DNA from 2 places in the Paenibacillus apii genome. Region 1 is predicted to be linked to the other one. Evidence: riboswitches for the same ligand, from Rfam matches in the RefSeq annotation. Region 1 holds a riboswitch; the other holds the start of a gene.
The links. A riboswitch is a leader RNA that binds a small molecule or an ion and turns the genes downstream of it on or off. The one in region 1 is predicted to bind cyclic di-GMP.
Positions count from the first base shown of each region.

Region 2: linked by a shared signal. The riboswitch ahead of G5B47_RS21410 (S-layer homology domain-containing protein) and the one ahead of G5B47_RS20050 (CBM35 domain-containing protein) in region 1 are both predicted to bind cyclic di-GMP.

Region 1 covers NZ_JAAKGU010000011.1:50,266-58,195, forward strand. Annotated here, with positions in the region: gene G5B47_RS20045 (CueP family metal-binding protein) at 1-361, opposite strand, end outside; gene G5B47_RS20050 (CBM35 domain-containing protein) at 624-3,770, opposite strand; cyclic di-GMP riboswitch class I at 3,979-4,080, opposite strand; gene G5B47_RS20055 (LacI family DNA-binding transcriptional regulator) at 4,363-5,331, opposite strand; gene G5B47_RS20060 (glycoside hydrolase family 1 protein) at 5,446-6,861, shown strand; gene G5B47_RS20065 (AraC family transcriptional regulator) at 6,980-7,852, opposite strand.
Region 2 covers NZ_JAAKGU010000012.1:173,495-181,424, forward strand. Annotated here, with positions in the region: gene G5B47_RS21400 (exonuclease domain-containing protein) at 1-690, shown strand, start outside; gene G5B47_RS21405 (MerR family transcriptional regulator) at 846-1,598, shown strand; cyclic di-GMP riboswitch class I at 1,838-1,928, shown strand; gene G5B47_RS21410 (S-layer homology domain-containing protein) at 2,028-6,131, shown strand; gene G5B47_RS25970 (MerR family transcriptional regulator) at 6,232-6,363, opposite strand; gene aroD (type I 3-dehydroquinate dehydratase) at 6,633-7,397, opposite strand; gene G5B47_RS21420 (LysR family transcriptional regulator) at 7,624-7,930, shown strand, end outside.

The DNA of each region.
Region 1 (7,930 bases):
CGTCCGCATCCGTTATCGTTACATTGAATTTCTCCTTCTCCATTTCTCCCTGGCAGCCGGTCAGGCTATGCGTGGCGCAGGGATGCGTCTTGTTCACATAGGGAGCAATGGACACGAAAAACTCGTCATCAGGCAGGCTGTAGGTCGTTTTGTTATTGTTCTCGGCAGTTACGGTAAGCTTGCTCGAAGTAATCGATGCGGATTTGGCTTCCAGCTTCCCCGCGCTGTAATCGTTAACCAATTGTTTGATGTTCGGGACCGTCTGGTTGGCGGTCTCTTTTGTTTTGCCCCCGCCCCCGATGGCATACGCTCCTACAAAGACAGCAATTAAAGCCCCGGTAATCAAAAGCTTTTTTCTCATGTTTGAACTCCTTGTCTGTTTTTTCTGAACAGAATTTATGGTCTTCTCCAGGCACCGCTAACACCTGCTGAAAATTGTAAGTTAGACGGGGGCATTTTTGCAATGACTTCAGTTCTCATCATTCCTGATCCCCCCATGAAAAGCCCCGGCCGATAAAATATCGGACCGGGGCTGGTTGACGATCAACTGACGAGATAAGTGCTTGGCTACCTGCAGAAAAAGAGATTGCGGTTTAGGGTGCTTAACGCTTGTCTTGGAGCGTTTAGTTCGCCAGCCGCAGGGTCTGCTGCAGGCCGTTGACGCTGTAGCGGTTAAAGGTTACTTTGCCTTCCAGGGTGACGATCCGCAAGGTATGGTCGCCGTCCGGAAGGTTGTTTTTCTCAAATACGACTTTATTATACCCTTCGAGATCGGCGGAGGTCAGATCAATCGTATCCTGCAGCACGTTGTCGATATAGACATCGGCTCTGCCTAAATTGCTCTGCACATTCGCGAGCCAGCGGACGCCGGTTCCCGTGAAGCTGAAGGATGCGACCTCCGCCGTCGTTTCGGTTTCGTTCCAGCTTCCGTTGTCATTGGTCACAATGCCCGGAGAATAATAGACGCCCGCATCGTTAAAGGCGTAATCATGCCAGCCGGAATCCACCGTTAACGACTGCTTGGGAGTGAGCTCTGCGAGGTCGATATTTACGCCTCCCGTATTGCTGCCGTCATGCCGCAGCATGATCGTGTTCGGCCCGTCCTCCAGCGTGACATCGGCCATGATGCTCTTGTAGGCTCCGGCGCCCGAGTTCTTGCCGGTTGAAACGAAGGTCAGCTTCTTGATCATCTTGCCGTTGACATACAGATTGAGCGTGGCATCCGCCGAGGTGGCGTAACCGACGTGGAGCGAATAGCTGCCGGCTCCCGGCATGATATTGATGATGCTGATGCTCGATCCGTTGCCGTGCATGTCGCGGACATAGCTGCCGGCGGAGGCGGCGGGGTCCAGCGCCGTTTTGGCGATGCCGCCAAGCTGCGCCTTCTCGGCCTCATACAGCGGACCGCCGGGGGTAACCGGCATATCCGGCACGATGAGCTGCACCGGGTCGCTCGGAGCGGAGACGTTGCCGGAATCGTCGACCGCCCGAACCGTATACGCGTAGGTGCGGTCGTAGCCGATCGACGTATCCGTGAACCGCGTCACCGAGGACGGCAGCGCCGCGATTTCCTCTTCGTCGCGGTACAGGCGGTAGCCGGTCGTCGCCCGGTTGTCGGCCGCTTCGTTCCAGTCGATCGAAGCGGAATTCCATGACGTCATTGCCGCGCCGGCCATGACCGGTTTCTCCGGCGCCTGGTCTTCCTTCGGCGTCAAATAGAGCTGGACCGCTTCACCGGCGGCTACGGTAAGGTCAAGGTCCAGGTAGGGCGACACGCTTCGGTCGTCCACCGAATAGGCGGCGCCGAGCGTGCTGCTGTCCCGGTACTGCTCCACCCGGTACGCGCCGCTCTCCGGCAGGGTGACCCGGACGCTCACATGGCGCGCCGGGGTGCCGGCCGGCTCGAAGTTCACGACGCTGATGATCCGCTTGTCGGATGAAGCGCCGATCGGGGATGCTCCGAGCGCGCGCGTATCGACGGCGCGGACATAGATCTTGCGGCCGGCGGATTCGTCGCCGCTCAGGAAGGTGTAGGGCAGCGGCGCGCCGTGAGTCGCATACGCCGCCGCCAGGCGGCGGAAGGTGCGCAGCCGTGTCTCGCCGCCCTCCGCCGAGTTGGCCGCCCAGGCCGCCGTGTCCGCCGCCCGTTGTGTGCTCCAATTCGCCGGACGGGCGAACAGCGCATAGTTCGGGGACGACGAATCGAATGCGGTATGCTGCATGATATGGTCCGCATAGCCGATGTTCCCCCGCATTTCCCGGTCGAAGGCGGCGGCGAATTTATACGCCGATGCGCCGAATTTGCTCTGGTCGGCATGAAGATCGTTCGCTCCCGATTCGGTCATGACCATTTCCTTCGGCAGCCCTTCTTCCGTGCCGCCGCCATAGGTAAGCAGGTTCTCGTTCAAGGCGCCGCCGCGTCCCTGCGCAAGTCCGGACAGCCCGTAGCTGTGGCCGTTCGTCAGGTCCGACAGCGCTTCGATCGGCCGCCGCTGCGCGGGGTCCCTTTCCCAGCCGTACGGTGTACCCTTGGTCGGCCAGTAGGCCCAGCCGGGGGCAACCATCTTGACCCAAGGGGTGTTGGCCTGCTCCGACTTCAGGAACTGGGCCAGCTCTACAAGCGAGGCTTGGTTATGATTGAACACGCCGGGCTCATTGTCCATTTCAATATAAGAGAAATACGAGCCGTAATCGGCCATGAACTGGCGGTAATACGCCTTCATGCTGTCCGGTACGTGACCGGCGGTCATGTCGGCGCTGTTCATAAAGTCCGTGCCGAAGATCCCTGTCACTGGCTGGAGGTTCAGATCCTTCAGGGTCTGAAGGTAAGAGACGATGCCGCTTTGCCACAGTTTCCTTGTGTCGGACCAGAAGCCAGTCCGCATCATATTTCCGCTGTAGGCAACGCCGAGCCATTCTGTTAAATCAGGCAGAAGCCGGGTTACATCATCGTTGAACACGAATGTATTGGTGATGGCGGTGCCCAGATGAACATACCGGCCGTGGATTGGCTCGGAGGCCGGGGCGGAGAGCGCGGTCATCGACAGCTCGTCCCACTCGTACCACAGGTACCCGTCTCCCGAAGTGCTGGAATAGGACCCTGCGTATACCTCTAGCTTCAGCGTGTTGTCTCCGGCCTTCAGCAGCTCATTCGGTATATACAGACGGTAGAGGTCGCGGTAAGCGAAGGCGCCGCCGCTGCCGGCCGTACCGGCAATCTGCATGAGTCCCGCCAGCCTGCCGTTTGAATAGACGGCCATTTGAGGAACGGAAATATAGGCGTTCAGAATATGAACGTCGAATTCCAGGCCGTATGCAGGCAGAGTTGGAAGTGAGTAATTGAGGCTGAGCGTTTTGTTGACGCTGGCCTTCATCCCTTTCGGGAACGACTTCCAATTGCCGGACTCGGCATCCGGCGAATAGACGGAGTAAGAAGCGGTCATGGCTTTGAAATCGGAGAATTCGGCGGAGCTTCCGTTATGGACGCCGATGGTCCAGAGCGTTCCGGCAGGCACCGACTCCGGCTCTGTGGCGGCTGCGGAATCACCGTACACGTCTTGTGAAACAGACACAGGATTGGAGCCGCCCGTCTGCTGATCGGCGAAGACGATGCCGGCGGGATTGGACGGGCTGCCGATGGCAAGCCCCAGCGCAAGCAGCGCAGTGATGCCTTTGGCGAGGATGCGGGAGCGGAAACGTGAAGCCTTTCTTGGGGTTTTTTCGGGTAATTCGGGGACAGGTTGACACTTTGATTGGCATTGGTTCATCATGGTGAATTCTCCTCCGGTTCAAAATATCCCTTTACGCCGCCGGTTTGCTCGGGTAAGCAGACCAGTGCCCGGATTGGGCGGAGGAGGAATAACTTTTAACAAACGCGGCAATTCGTTCAAACGGCAGCAATCGTTCAAAAAGCTCTTCCCCCGGAATGCCAGGCTGCCGCGCTCCATAATGGGCATAGCGAACCAAGGACATTCTTTTTCCGGCAGCACGGCTGCCACCTTCGTCCTCCGCATGACGGGGAACGAAGAAGGCCCTATGGCTTTGCGTCCTTGCCTTTCGACAAGTTTGCCTTTGTCACAATGGGTGAAGCTGGAATGATGCAAAAGATGTGAAACTCAGGACCTGCGCGTCAGGCGGCAGATCATTGTGGAAAACAGCTGCGGCTGCGGCTGCATAGGCGGGAGGGAAGAGAATAGTGGGAAAAAAGGTCTGAAATATGTGGAAAATGATAGCCGATACAGCCTATATAAACCTTCCAGCAGTTCAATAGTAGTATCGGACCAGTGCAGAGAAATTGTTAGTCATCAAACAAGGAATGGTTCTTTTTAACCTGTTAAGAATGTAATGGATAGGTACAAATGACTATGTAGTCTCCCGTTCCACCAGGCTGAACGAGAGCGGCTGGAGCTGCGGATTTCGCCCGAGCAGCGCCGGAGCCAGCAGCAGAAAAGCGTTCTCCGCCTGGCCCGCGATCGGATTTCGGACGGTGGTTATTCCGAGAGTCCGTGACAGCTCCGAATCATCGAAACCGACGATGGCCAGATCCCGGGGCACGTCCAGCTGCTGCCTGCGCGCCTGGCTAAGAACGCCCGCCGCGACCAAATCATTGGCGCACAGAATCGCATCGGGCCGATCCGTTCCCTCCATCAGGGACTGCACCACCCGCTCGCCGTCGCGAATGCTGTAAATGGAGGAGTAATACCATTTCTCGGCAGCGGGGAGACTGTGCTTAGACATGATATGTTCATAGGCCAGCCGTCGGCTCCTGGTATTGATGCTGCCTGGGCGGCCGAAAGCATTGGCGATACGCGAATAGCCCCGCTCGATCAAATGCTCCAGGGCGAGGGCATAACCGTCATATTGATTCATGGCGACCGACGGTATTTCCGGATGGTCCATGCGCTGCCACGAGACGATCGGCCCGTATTTGCAGTACGAAGCAATGACGTTCGTATCGTTCACGGAGGTCAGAATGAGCAGGGCGTCGACTCTTTTTCTTTTGAGATCATCGAAGGCCTGAAGCTCTTTGTGCCGATCTCCTCCGGTGGTATAAATAATGGTTTGAAACCCGTACCGGACGGAAGTTTCGACGAAGCCTTTCATAAATTGCAGGATAAGCTCGCTGAGATCCATGGTGATCATGCCGATTTGCTGGGTTTGGCCCTTGGATAAAGAAACGGCGTTCCGGTTGGGCACATAGTCCTTCTCCTTCATGATGGCGAGAATTTTCTCCCGGGTTTCCGGGCTGACGTGGGGGGAGTGGTTCAGGACCCGGGACACTGTGGCTTTGGAATAACCTGACAGCTTGGCAATCTCGTCAAGTGTGGACATAGGACTTGTTCTCCTTCGCAAGAAAGTGCTTGACATGTAACGCGTTCCAAGGTTTAGGATGCGGAAATAGAGCAGTATTTCTATCTTATCACAACAGAAAAGGCGGGAAAAAACATGAGCTTGCAATTTCCGGAAGGCTTTTTATGGGGCGGCGCGGTTGCCGCGAACCAACTGGAGGGGGCATATCAGGAAGACGGCAAAGGGTGGTCCACTCAGGACGTCATGCCGCATGGAGTCAAGACGCCTCCCACGGAAGTCCCTACCGAAGATAATATGAAGCTGATCGGGATCGATTTTTATCACCGGTATAAAGAGGATATCAAACTGTTTGCCGAAATGGGCTTCAAGGTGTTCCGGACGTCCATCGCCTGGTCCCGGATTTTCCCGAAAGGGGACGAGCTGGAGCCGAACGAACAAGGCCTGCAGTTCTACGACGACCTGTTCGACGAGTGTCATAAATACGGCATCGAGCCGCTGGTCACCATCTCCCATTATGAGACCCCGCTGCACCTCGCAAGAGCATACGACGGATGGGTGAACCGCAAGCTGGTTGATTTTTATGCGCGTTATGCGAGAACGATTTTTACCCGTTACAAGGACAAGGTGAAATATTGGCTGACCTTTAATGAGATCAATTCCATTCTGGAATTCCCGTTTATGAGCGGCGGAATCAACACCCCGAAAGAGAAGCTGGGCAAGCAGGAGCTGTACCAGGCAATTCACCATGAATTCGTGGCCAGCGCCCTGGCCGTTAAGATCGGACACGAGATCAATCCGGACTTCCAAATCGGGTGCATGGTGCTCAGCATGCCGATCTATCCGCTCACTCCCCATCCGGACGATGTGATCAAGACCATGGAGAGCGATCACAAAAACACGTTCTTTGCCGACGTCCACGCCAGAGGCTATTACCCGGGTTATATGAAGCGTTTCTTCAAAGAGAACGGCATCCATATTCATTTCGAGCCGGGAGACGAAGCGATTCTGAAGCATACCGTGGATTTCATTTCGTTCAGCTATTATATGAGCATCTGCGAAACGGCCGACCCGGACAAACAGATCCGGGGGGAAGGCAACCTGCTGGGCGGGGTCCCGAATCCTTATCTGGAAGCCAGCGATTGGGGCTGGCAGATTGACCCCAAGGGTCTGCGCTACATCATGAACGCGTTCAACGACCGGTACCAGAAGCCGCTGTTTGTCGTCGAGAACGGGCTTGGCGCCGTCGACCGGCTCGTGACGGACGAGAATGGCGGCAAGACGGTGGAGGACGGCTACCGTATTCAATATTTGCGGGATCATCTCGTTCAGGTCGCTGAAGCCATTGCCGACGGCGTGGAGGTCCTAGGGTATACGAGCTGGGGCTGCATCGATCTCGTCAGTGCGTCAAGCGCGGAACTGAAGAAACGCTACGGCTTCATCTATGTGGACCGTCATGACGACGGCTCGGGAACGCTTGAGAGATACCGCAAGAAGTCGTTTCACTGGTACAAGGAAGTTATAGCAACGAATGGACATAGCCTGTTCAAATGAGAGCGATAGGCCGGCTTTTAACAGGCAGGGGATTGGCTGGATACTTTAGCCGGTCCCTTTTTTTTGCGGCAATCCTCATTGATTGGCCAAAGCAGGAGGTAGACCTGCCCCGCGCGCCTCAACCTTTGGGCCGGTAATACGACGGACTCTTGCCTTCGACGGTTTTGAAAAAGCGGCTGAACGCGTGAATGCTGGAAAAACCCATGTTCTCGGCGATGACGGTCAGCGGGTCGGCGGTGAACTGAATCATATGCCTCGCGGCGTGGGCGCGCATGAGCTGGTGGTACTGGATGGGACTCATGCCGAAGGCCTGCTGAAACAGGCGGACCAGATAGTGCTTGCTGATTCCGGACATTTTGGCGATTTCATCGAGACTGACTTTGCGGTTCGTATTATGCATCAAATATTGTTTAATGTGCATCAGGGAATGCATATTGGTCTCGACATGGGAGTTGAGGCTCCAATAATTTTCACGGAGCAGCTGAATCCAGAGCTGAATGAACAACCCTTTGACCTTGAACTCGTAGTAGGGCATTTTTGTTTCGTATTCGTAGATGATGTCCAGCAGCATTTTTTCAATCAGCACCGGGTTCTTGAGCCGCAGGTGGCTGGATAGGGGGACGGGCATCTCATCGATAATATCCGGCCGGAAATAGGCCAATTCCTCGGGTTCAATCTCTTCGATCGGCCGAAACGACACCTTTACCTTCTCGCTATCCTCCGTATAGAAGAAGTCAAAATGGATATGAGGCTGGCGCAGGCGCTGCTTGCCGACCTTGGTGATTTTATGCCGCTGCTTTGGACGGAACAGAAAAATATCGCCGCGAACGCCTTCATACACCGTATCCTCGATCGTCACATTCACCTTGCCTTCCATAATGTACAGCAGCTCATAATCAAACAACTGTCTCTCTTTAATCACCCAGGAACGACCTTCCACGATATTGTCCATGGCGACGCGGATGTAAGGCGAAATCTGATGCAGGATCATGATAATCAAGCCCTCCCCCTCTTTAAATGAAAGCGTATCACAAAAGCAAGAAATGATAAATAAAAAATAAGCTATGCT
Region 2 (7,930 bases), on a different contig from region 1:
TTCACTTCGCTGATCAAACCCGTGTATTTCGCTACGCTGAACTCTTTCATTAAGAAAAAAACGGGGATTCCGCAGGAAGAAATCGATATCGCCCCCCGCTTTCCCAAAGTAATCTCCGCCTTCCTGCGCTGGCTCGACCAAAGTCCGGATGGCGTGCTGCTGCTAACCTGGGGCGGTGAAGATATGAAGCGCATTATCCAGGACACCCGCATGCATAAGCTGGACGACACCTACTGGCTGAAGACGCCGTACTACGATCTGCTCAAAGGTCTCCTGCGCGCCCGCGGCCTGAAGAACGATATCAGCGTGGAAAGCGCCATGGAGCTTCTGGGCCTGGAATCCGCCGGCTCCGCGCACCGGGCGCTGGGCGACGCTCGCATGACGGCAGATATTTTCCGCGGGATTTACAGCGAGCTGGATCTGGATCAGGTGAAATACTACAAAGACACCTTCTCCAACGCCCGGGAGCGCAAGATGGTCAAGATCGCGATCAAAGCAATTCTGGCGCAAAAGATCATCCCCACCTGGGAGCTTGTCGTGGAGCATTATTTTACAGGTAAAACTCCGCTGGACGACCCGCGCAAGGCCGAGGAGCTTCAGCGTTTCTTTGCCGCGGAGCTTGAGAAAGCCACCTCCCGTCCCGCAATCTCTCCTTCCCCTTCCCCGGCCAACCGGCTGAGTCAAAGCTAAAGAATAGCCGCCCTTCCTTTTCGGCAGAGCCCTTGCTTCTGCACCCTCAAAAGAGCACCAATCGGTGCTTTTTTTATACTGAAAAAAGGTTTGACATTGACGCTGCGTAAAGGTGTACATTGAGCTTGTGAGGAGGTGCCATCACGGAATACACAGTGCAAAAACTCGCGAAGCTTGCGGGGATCAGCGCGCGCACGCTGCGTTATTACGATGAATTCGGGATTTTGAAACCGTCACGGATCAACTCCTCCGGTTACCGCATCTATGGCCGGCCCGAGGTCGATCTGCTGCAGCAGATTTTATTTTACCGCGAGCTGGGTCTAAGTCTGGAGAACATTAAGGCTATCGTAACCTCGCCCTCGTTCGACGGGACGAAAGCGCTGAGGACGCATCATGGCAGGCTGCTCGCCAAAAGAGAACAACTCGACCGGCTGATCTCGAATGTGGAGATAACGCTGGCCGAAAGGGAAGGAAGGATTACAATGAGCGACACCGAGAAATTTGAAGGCTTTAAACAAAAAATGATCGAAGACAACGAGCAGGCCTACGGCACGGAAGCGCGCGGGAAATACGGCGACGAAGCCGTCGACCGGTCCAATAAACAGCTGATGAACATGACCGAGGAGCAGTATGCGGCCGTTCAAAAAATGGAAGAGGACATGTTCGCTTCGTTGGCTGAAGGCATGAAGACCGGCGATCCCGCCGGTGAGGCCGCGCAGCTAGCCGCCGATCTCCATCGGCAGTGGCTCACATTCTTCTGGGGCAGCTATTCCCCGGAGGCCCATGCGGGGGTCGCACAGATGTACGTGGAGGACGAACGCTTTACCGCCTACTATGACAAGCGCGGAGCGGGGCTTGCCCGCTTCCTTAGAGACGCCGTACACGCCTACACGTCCAAATCAAACTGAAGAATTTATCGAGTTTCGCTAGGCTAAGCCAGGGCAAAATGTTTTTTTCTCTGGCTTTTTTATCTGCATATTCATTTACCGCGTCGCACCAGTCCCCCCTTTACGGCAGTGCTTCTTCGGTCAGGCAGGGCAAAAAATTTAGATCGAATAAATGGGACTTTTGTTGTATGATGGGTGGGATTGGATAATAACCCCTGGGTAATTAAGCCCTGGTAGGTTGGTCTTAAGTCAATCTGTAGAATAAGAAACGGCAAATCCGTACGAAAGTCGGAGACGCAAAGCCACGGGTCTAAGCAAGGTCGCTCCTTGTATGACAGCCGGGTTACCTATATCTCTTCACGGGTTGGCTTTTTTGTTTTGCCATTAATTAAGTTATGAAAGGGAGATTGTATGTTGGGAAGGTTACTAGGTAGAGTTGCATTCATCATTATGTTTTTTGTAGTGCAAGTCTTATCTTTCTCGGGGCTCTCGTATGCAGAAAGCCAAGCTTCATTACATGACATTAATCGTCATTGGGCCGAGGAAGAAATAAAAGAATGGATAGGCAATGGATTGATCTCGGGCTACGCCGATCGAACCTTTCAACCTGATAAAGTCATCACCCGGGCAGAATTCATATCGCTGGCGAACAAAGCGTTTGGTTTTTCCCATAAGTCTGACCAGACCTTTAAAGATGTCCCGCAGGGAAAATGGTTCTACAACGATGTATCCAAAGCCAAATTTACAGGCTACATCTCGGGGTTCGGAGACGGCACCCTCAGGCCTGACCAACCGATAACGAGAGAAGAGTCTGCCAAAATCATTTACCAGCTTATGCAGCTGGAAGAGGGGACAGTAACGAGAGATACTGAAGCCTTTCAGGATGAACAGCAAATGTCTGCCTGGAGTAAACCATACATAAAAGCGGTTGCTTCCAAAGGTTATCTGAAGGGATATCCGGATAAAAGCTTCCGTCCTCAGAAACCCATCACAAGAGCTGAAGCTGTAGTGGTGCTAGATCAAGCTGTAGGTCAATTGATACACCAGCCTGGAACCTATGATCTGAAAAATACGGTTGGCGGGAACTTAACGATCAACAGCGGCGGAGTCACCCTAAAGAATGCTGTCATTAAAGGCGACCTCATCCTGGCAGCGGGAATTGGCGAGGGCGAGGTGCTGCTTGATCACGTAACCGTTGAAGGAAGAACCATTGTGAACGGCGGCGGGGAGAACAGTATCGTCATTCAAGACTCTATGATGAACCAGGTGATGGTTCAAAAGGATCTCGGACGAGTCAGACTTTTTACGAAGGGCGATACAAGCATCAGCAGCACTGTCGTCAAATCGGGAGCGAAGCTGGAAGAAGACCAGGGAAACGAAGCCTTTAAATCGGTTTCCGTTGAAAGTACGTCAGTCAATGATGTCGTGCAATTTGAGGGCACTTTTGCAAAAGTCGCAGTAAAAACGACGGTAACGATCGAAATTTACGATCAATCCACCATAGCTCTGCTTGAAACTTACACAGGTTCAGAAGGGTCCGCTATCAAGCTGCTGGATACTGCCGTATTGAAGGAGATCATTCTGCAGGCAGCCGCGAAGATCACAGGAGAAGGAACTATCCTTAAAGCCGAGATTAATGCGGAAGGTGTTAGCTTCGAGCAACTCGTACAGGAGTATATTCTCTCGGAGACGGTGAAGGTCGTGGTAATTGGCGGGAAGGAAGTAGGAAGCAGCAGCCCGGTTCCGACGGTTCCTTCGCCAGGAGCAGGGGGCAATCCTCCGGGGCCTGTATCTCCCGCGCCCGCATCTCCGGCGCCCGTATCTCCCGCACCCGCATCTCCGGCACCCGCATCTCCGGCACCCGCATCTCCGGCACCCGCATCTCCGGCACCCGCATCTCCGGCACCCGGACAGCCGCCTGTAGGGCAGCCTGCCCCCGAACCGGGTAAGGTACTGGATATTAGAGCTGCTTTTATTGTTCAGGACAAGCTATACACCCTGTATCAGGCAGACGATGATTATTCGGCCGTAAAATGGAAGGTCACAAATTCGGTCACACAGGACACGTACCAGACCGAATATGCCGAAACGGTACAAGACGTTGGAATCTACAGCATCCCGGGCGGAGCGCTTCCTCCGGCGTCGTATAACGTCACTAATCCGAATTCGTCTCAGCATTATTCAGGAGTTATGTTATCCAGCGTTACGGTTAACGACAGCGTGTATGCTAAAGTTTATTATAGCGGCACCGAGATGATCTCTTATCAAATCAATGACTGCTACACCGTCCATGATCTTGACAACCAGATGCCGGCACAAGCGGTTCCGCTCGCTGCTGGGGATACCTTGGCGATGGTTTATGGAGATCAGTTTGAGGTCTTTGCAACCTGGAACGGGAGCGGCTGGGAGCTTAAAGCGATTAACGATCAATTAGAGGCGCCAACCCATCTAACGGCATCGACGGTATCGAATAAGGCGATCGCTCTGCAATGGGATCCGGTTACAAATGCGGATCAGTACCACATTTATTACAGCGCAACACCTACGGGCGAGTTTGTTCCCTTAAAGGATCAGGACGGTCAACCTCTTACCGTAACGGGCACGACTTATGTTGACGGTACGAATCTTCCGCATACAACAAGATATTATGTGGTTACTGCGGCGAAAGCCGGAGTCGGCATGGAATCGGGACCAAGCAGCGTTGCTAGTGCCACAACCTATTATAATGCGCACATCGGCTTGGATTTTCAGATAACGGATACGGTCAGACACCCGTCGGAGCCGATCCTCTATATCACGGATAAACTGAATAAGAAGCTGTATCGCGTCAATTACGCAACGGGCGAGAAAGACTCAATTTCCTTTACCCTTGCACCGGAGAGTATCACGTATGCAGATGGTAAAATCTATGTGTCCTTGCTGAAAGCGGAGCATTCTTCCTATACAGATATCGCGCAGCAGCAAGGAGCAATTGCGGTAGTGGACGCTGCCACCTTTACGCTTACGGGTACGCACGATATTGCAATTGACCCGTACGATATCGCTGCCGATCGTTCCGGCCATCTTTACGTGGCCTCGGGTTCAGGACAGTGGACCGAGATCAAATCGTATGCTTTAAACACCTTTGCGGAGATAGCGTCCAGTAGTATTAGGCAAGCGAGCTATATCCAAATGCACCCTGTATGGAATAAGCTCTATACGATTACAACGGATACGTCGCCGAGAGACCTTAGTGCCTATAATGTAACGAACGGACAATTCGTTGAGGCATCCTATCCTGGCGGGTATGATTCACCGTATCATGGCGATTACTCGATGGCGACGAACTTTACGATTTCTCCGGACGGAGCTTATATCTTTAACGGGTCCGGCAGCGTATTTATGGCTACAAACAACAAGTACGACGATATGAAATATGTATACGGACTTGGACAAGCTTACGCCGATATCGCTTTTGATCTGCCAAGCAGCAAGTTTTATACGGCGAAGAACAATGCAGTACAAGTATATGATTACAGCAACTTTAAGCAAACCGGTCTATATCATTTGGACGGTACCGCAAAATACGTGTTTAACGATACCGATAAGTTATTAACTATATCTGTTTTTGCAGGAAAGAATGTAATTGAAATCGTAGAAAAGAATACATTTGAAGCGGCCCCGCCCGCTCCGGTGTCCGGTATCCAGCTGGATGGCAGGGTGGTAGACATTGCATACGACTCCGCCAATCAGAAAGCTTATGCCATCGATGAAGCGTTCAACAATCTGTATATGGTAGATCTTCAAACACAGACTGTGTCTAACACGGTCAAGCTTCCGTATCGTCCGGCTGGATTGACTTTATCGGAAGACGGTTCCAGCCTCTTTATCGTGAATGACGATCTGAATCAGCTCGTAACGGAAGTTCGTCTATCTGACCTCAAAGTTGTAAGACATCTGCCATACACGTCAGTTAAGGATTCCGGTGATTTCTCGGACAGACATATCTATCATAAATCGGGATTGCTGTATGTTGTTATGGGCAATTGGGAGCCGACGCTGCTCGTGTTTAATTCGGCAACCTTTGCATCTGTAAACTACGGAACTGCGGTTAAAGGAGTTGGAGAACTGGCTTTCTCCGGCGACAAGAGCAAAATCTTTTACTGGTATCAGTATGGCTGGAATGCCGGAAATGCAGGCTCCAATGTATTTACGTATTCTGTGAGCGGCAATAGCTTAACGGAGTTGGGCCAATCCAATCTAGGTTACCCGGATTTCTTAAGAGATCCATTGGATACTCCTGTTCTGCTGCTGGAGGGTCAAGGAAAGCTGGTCGTGAAGAATAAGGTGTTTGATCTGAGTGATGTTTCGAAGGTCATCGGCACATTACCGGAACCAATCTATGCAGTGAATTCTACCGGTGAGCTGTTGGTTGGTAAAAACGGGATATACGATTCGGCTACGTATCAGAAGGTAGAAGCATTGTCGCTAGGCCAGGCAACGGAAATCTTCTTCGATCAGAACGGGAAGCTGTATTATTTCGTAAATGGCGAGTTAAAGTCTATACAGAAGTAAAAAGAGTATGACAAAAAAAGGCACAGGGAGGCATCCCCGTGCCTTTTTTCATGCGCCCTCCAGCTGCGCAGCCGGGATGACCTTTCCCTGCCCGAGCCGCCTATTCCGCTCCCCCCGCCTCGCTTTCCTCCTCCATTTGCTTGTACAGCTTGATCTTGTCCTTTACTTTCCCCATGTTCTCCTCAAGCCGCTCCATCTGGCGGGCCACCCGGTCCTGGTGCGCTTCCAGCATTGAGCGTCTTGTTTAGGGGAATCTGCACTGCATTCCTTACACTGGATTTCCGCGCGTACTAAATGCGATGCTGACTGCGAAGGCCGTATTTCAGGAACGCGGAGTGCTCACGGCCGAAAGCTGAAGCGGCGGACAAAGCGTCCGGGCCTCTCCCGTCTGACGGCATAACGATTAACGATGCTTCCCTTGTCAAGCGCCGCCGGATTTTTCATTTCTCGCAAAAGAACCCGTTGTCCAGCCTGTGATTGTCAACGGGTTCGTTCTTTTCATTATTGGCTGCGGTGCAGCAAGGACAGCACTTGGCGAAGCTCGCTTACCGCAATCTGGCCCGGGGCCGATGCCTTCTTCGCCGCGCCGAACGTCAGGGCGGACCCGAACACTTCTCCGGCGAGACGGCTGATCACGCCGATTCCCGACATGGACATCGTAATCACCGGGCGGTCGGCGTATTTTTCCTTCATGATGTGGGTCGCTTCAAGCAGGGTCAGCACGTCGAGCGGATGATTCGGCATCACCGCAATCTTGGGAATGTCCCCGCCAAGCTCCTGGGCCTTCCGCAATCGGAAGATGATCTCCTCTTTATCCGGCGTCTTGTCGAAATCATGGTTGGAAACAACGACAAAGACGCCCTGTTTGTGCGCCCCGTCGATCAGCGCCTTAACCGTCTCATCGCCAGTAAACAGTTCAACATCGATCAGATCGACCAGCCTTGTCCCGGCAATTGCCTGGTTAAGCGCTGCGTAATACTCCGTGCTAATCTCCTTTTCCCCGCCTTCTCTGGCGCTGCGGAACGTGAATAACAGCGGAAGATCGGGAATAACGGAACGGATGGCGGCAAGCGCCGCTTTTACCGCTTCGATATCCTCGGCCTGTTCAAAAAAATCCACTCGCCATTCCACCACATCGCATTCCAGCGATTTCAGCGCTTCCGCCTCTTCCTTCAGCTCGTCAGCAGTTACGCCAACCAGAGGAACGCATATTTTCGGCTCGCCTTCGCCGATGATGACTTGTTTTACAGTTACTGTGCCGCTCATTCTTCCAACTCCTTCGTCTTTCGGTACCCGGGCCTGAACGTTCTTCAGGCTTTTGTTACATTACTCCTTAAGGTAACGCATATTTACGATTATAGCCAGCCTAACGAAGGAACAAATGAAACCTTACCGCTAAACGGTCTTAACCAACCTCTAAGTGAAAATGTTCACATGATCTCTATATAGGACATGTTATGCTAAATTCAATAAAATGGAAAGGAGCGGCCACATGAACTTGCGGCATTTGCAGTACTTTCAGGTGATCGCCGAAATGGAGCATATTACGCAGGCGGCTGTGAAGCTGTCCATTACTCAACCCAGCCTCAGCCATGCCATCTCCGAACTGGAAAAAGAACTGGGAACCTCCCTGTTTGAGAAACAAGGCCGAAATATCCGGCTTACCAAATATGGCAGGCTTTTTCTAGGCTATGTCAACCGCGCTCTGGACGAATTGGAAAAAGGCGAGAAGCGGCTGCGCGAGCTGACCAGTCCCTCTGCCGGGGTGGTTGATCTTGCCTTCATCGGCACGCTGGGCA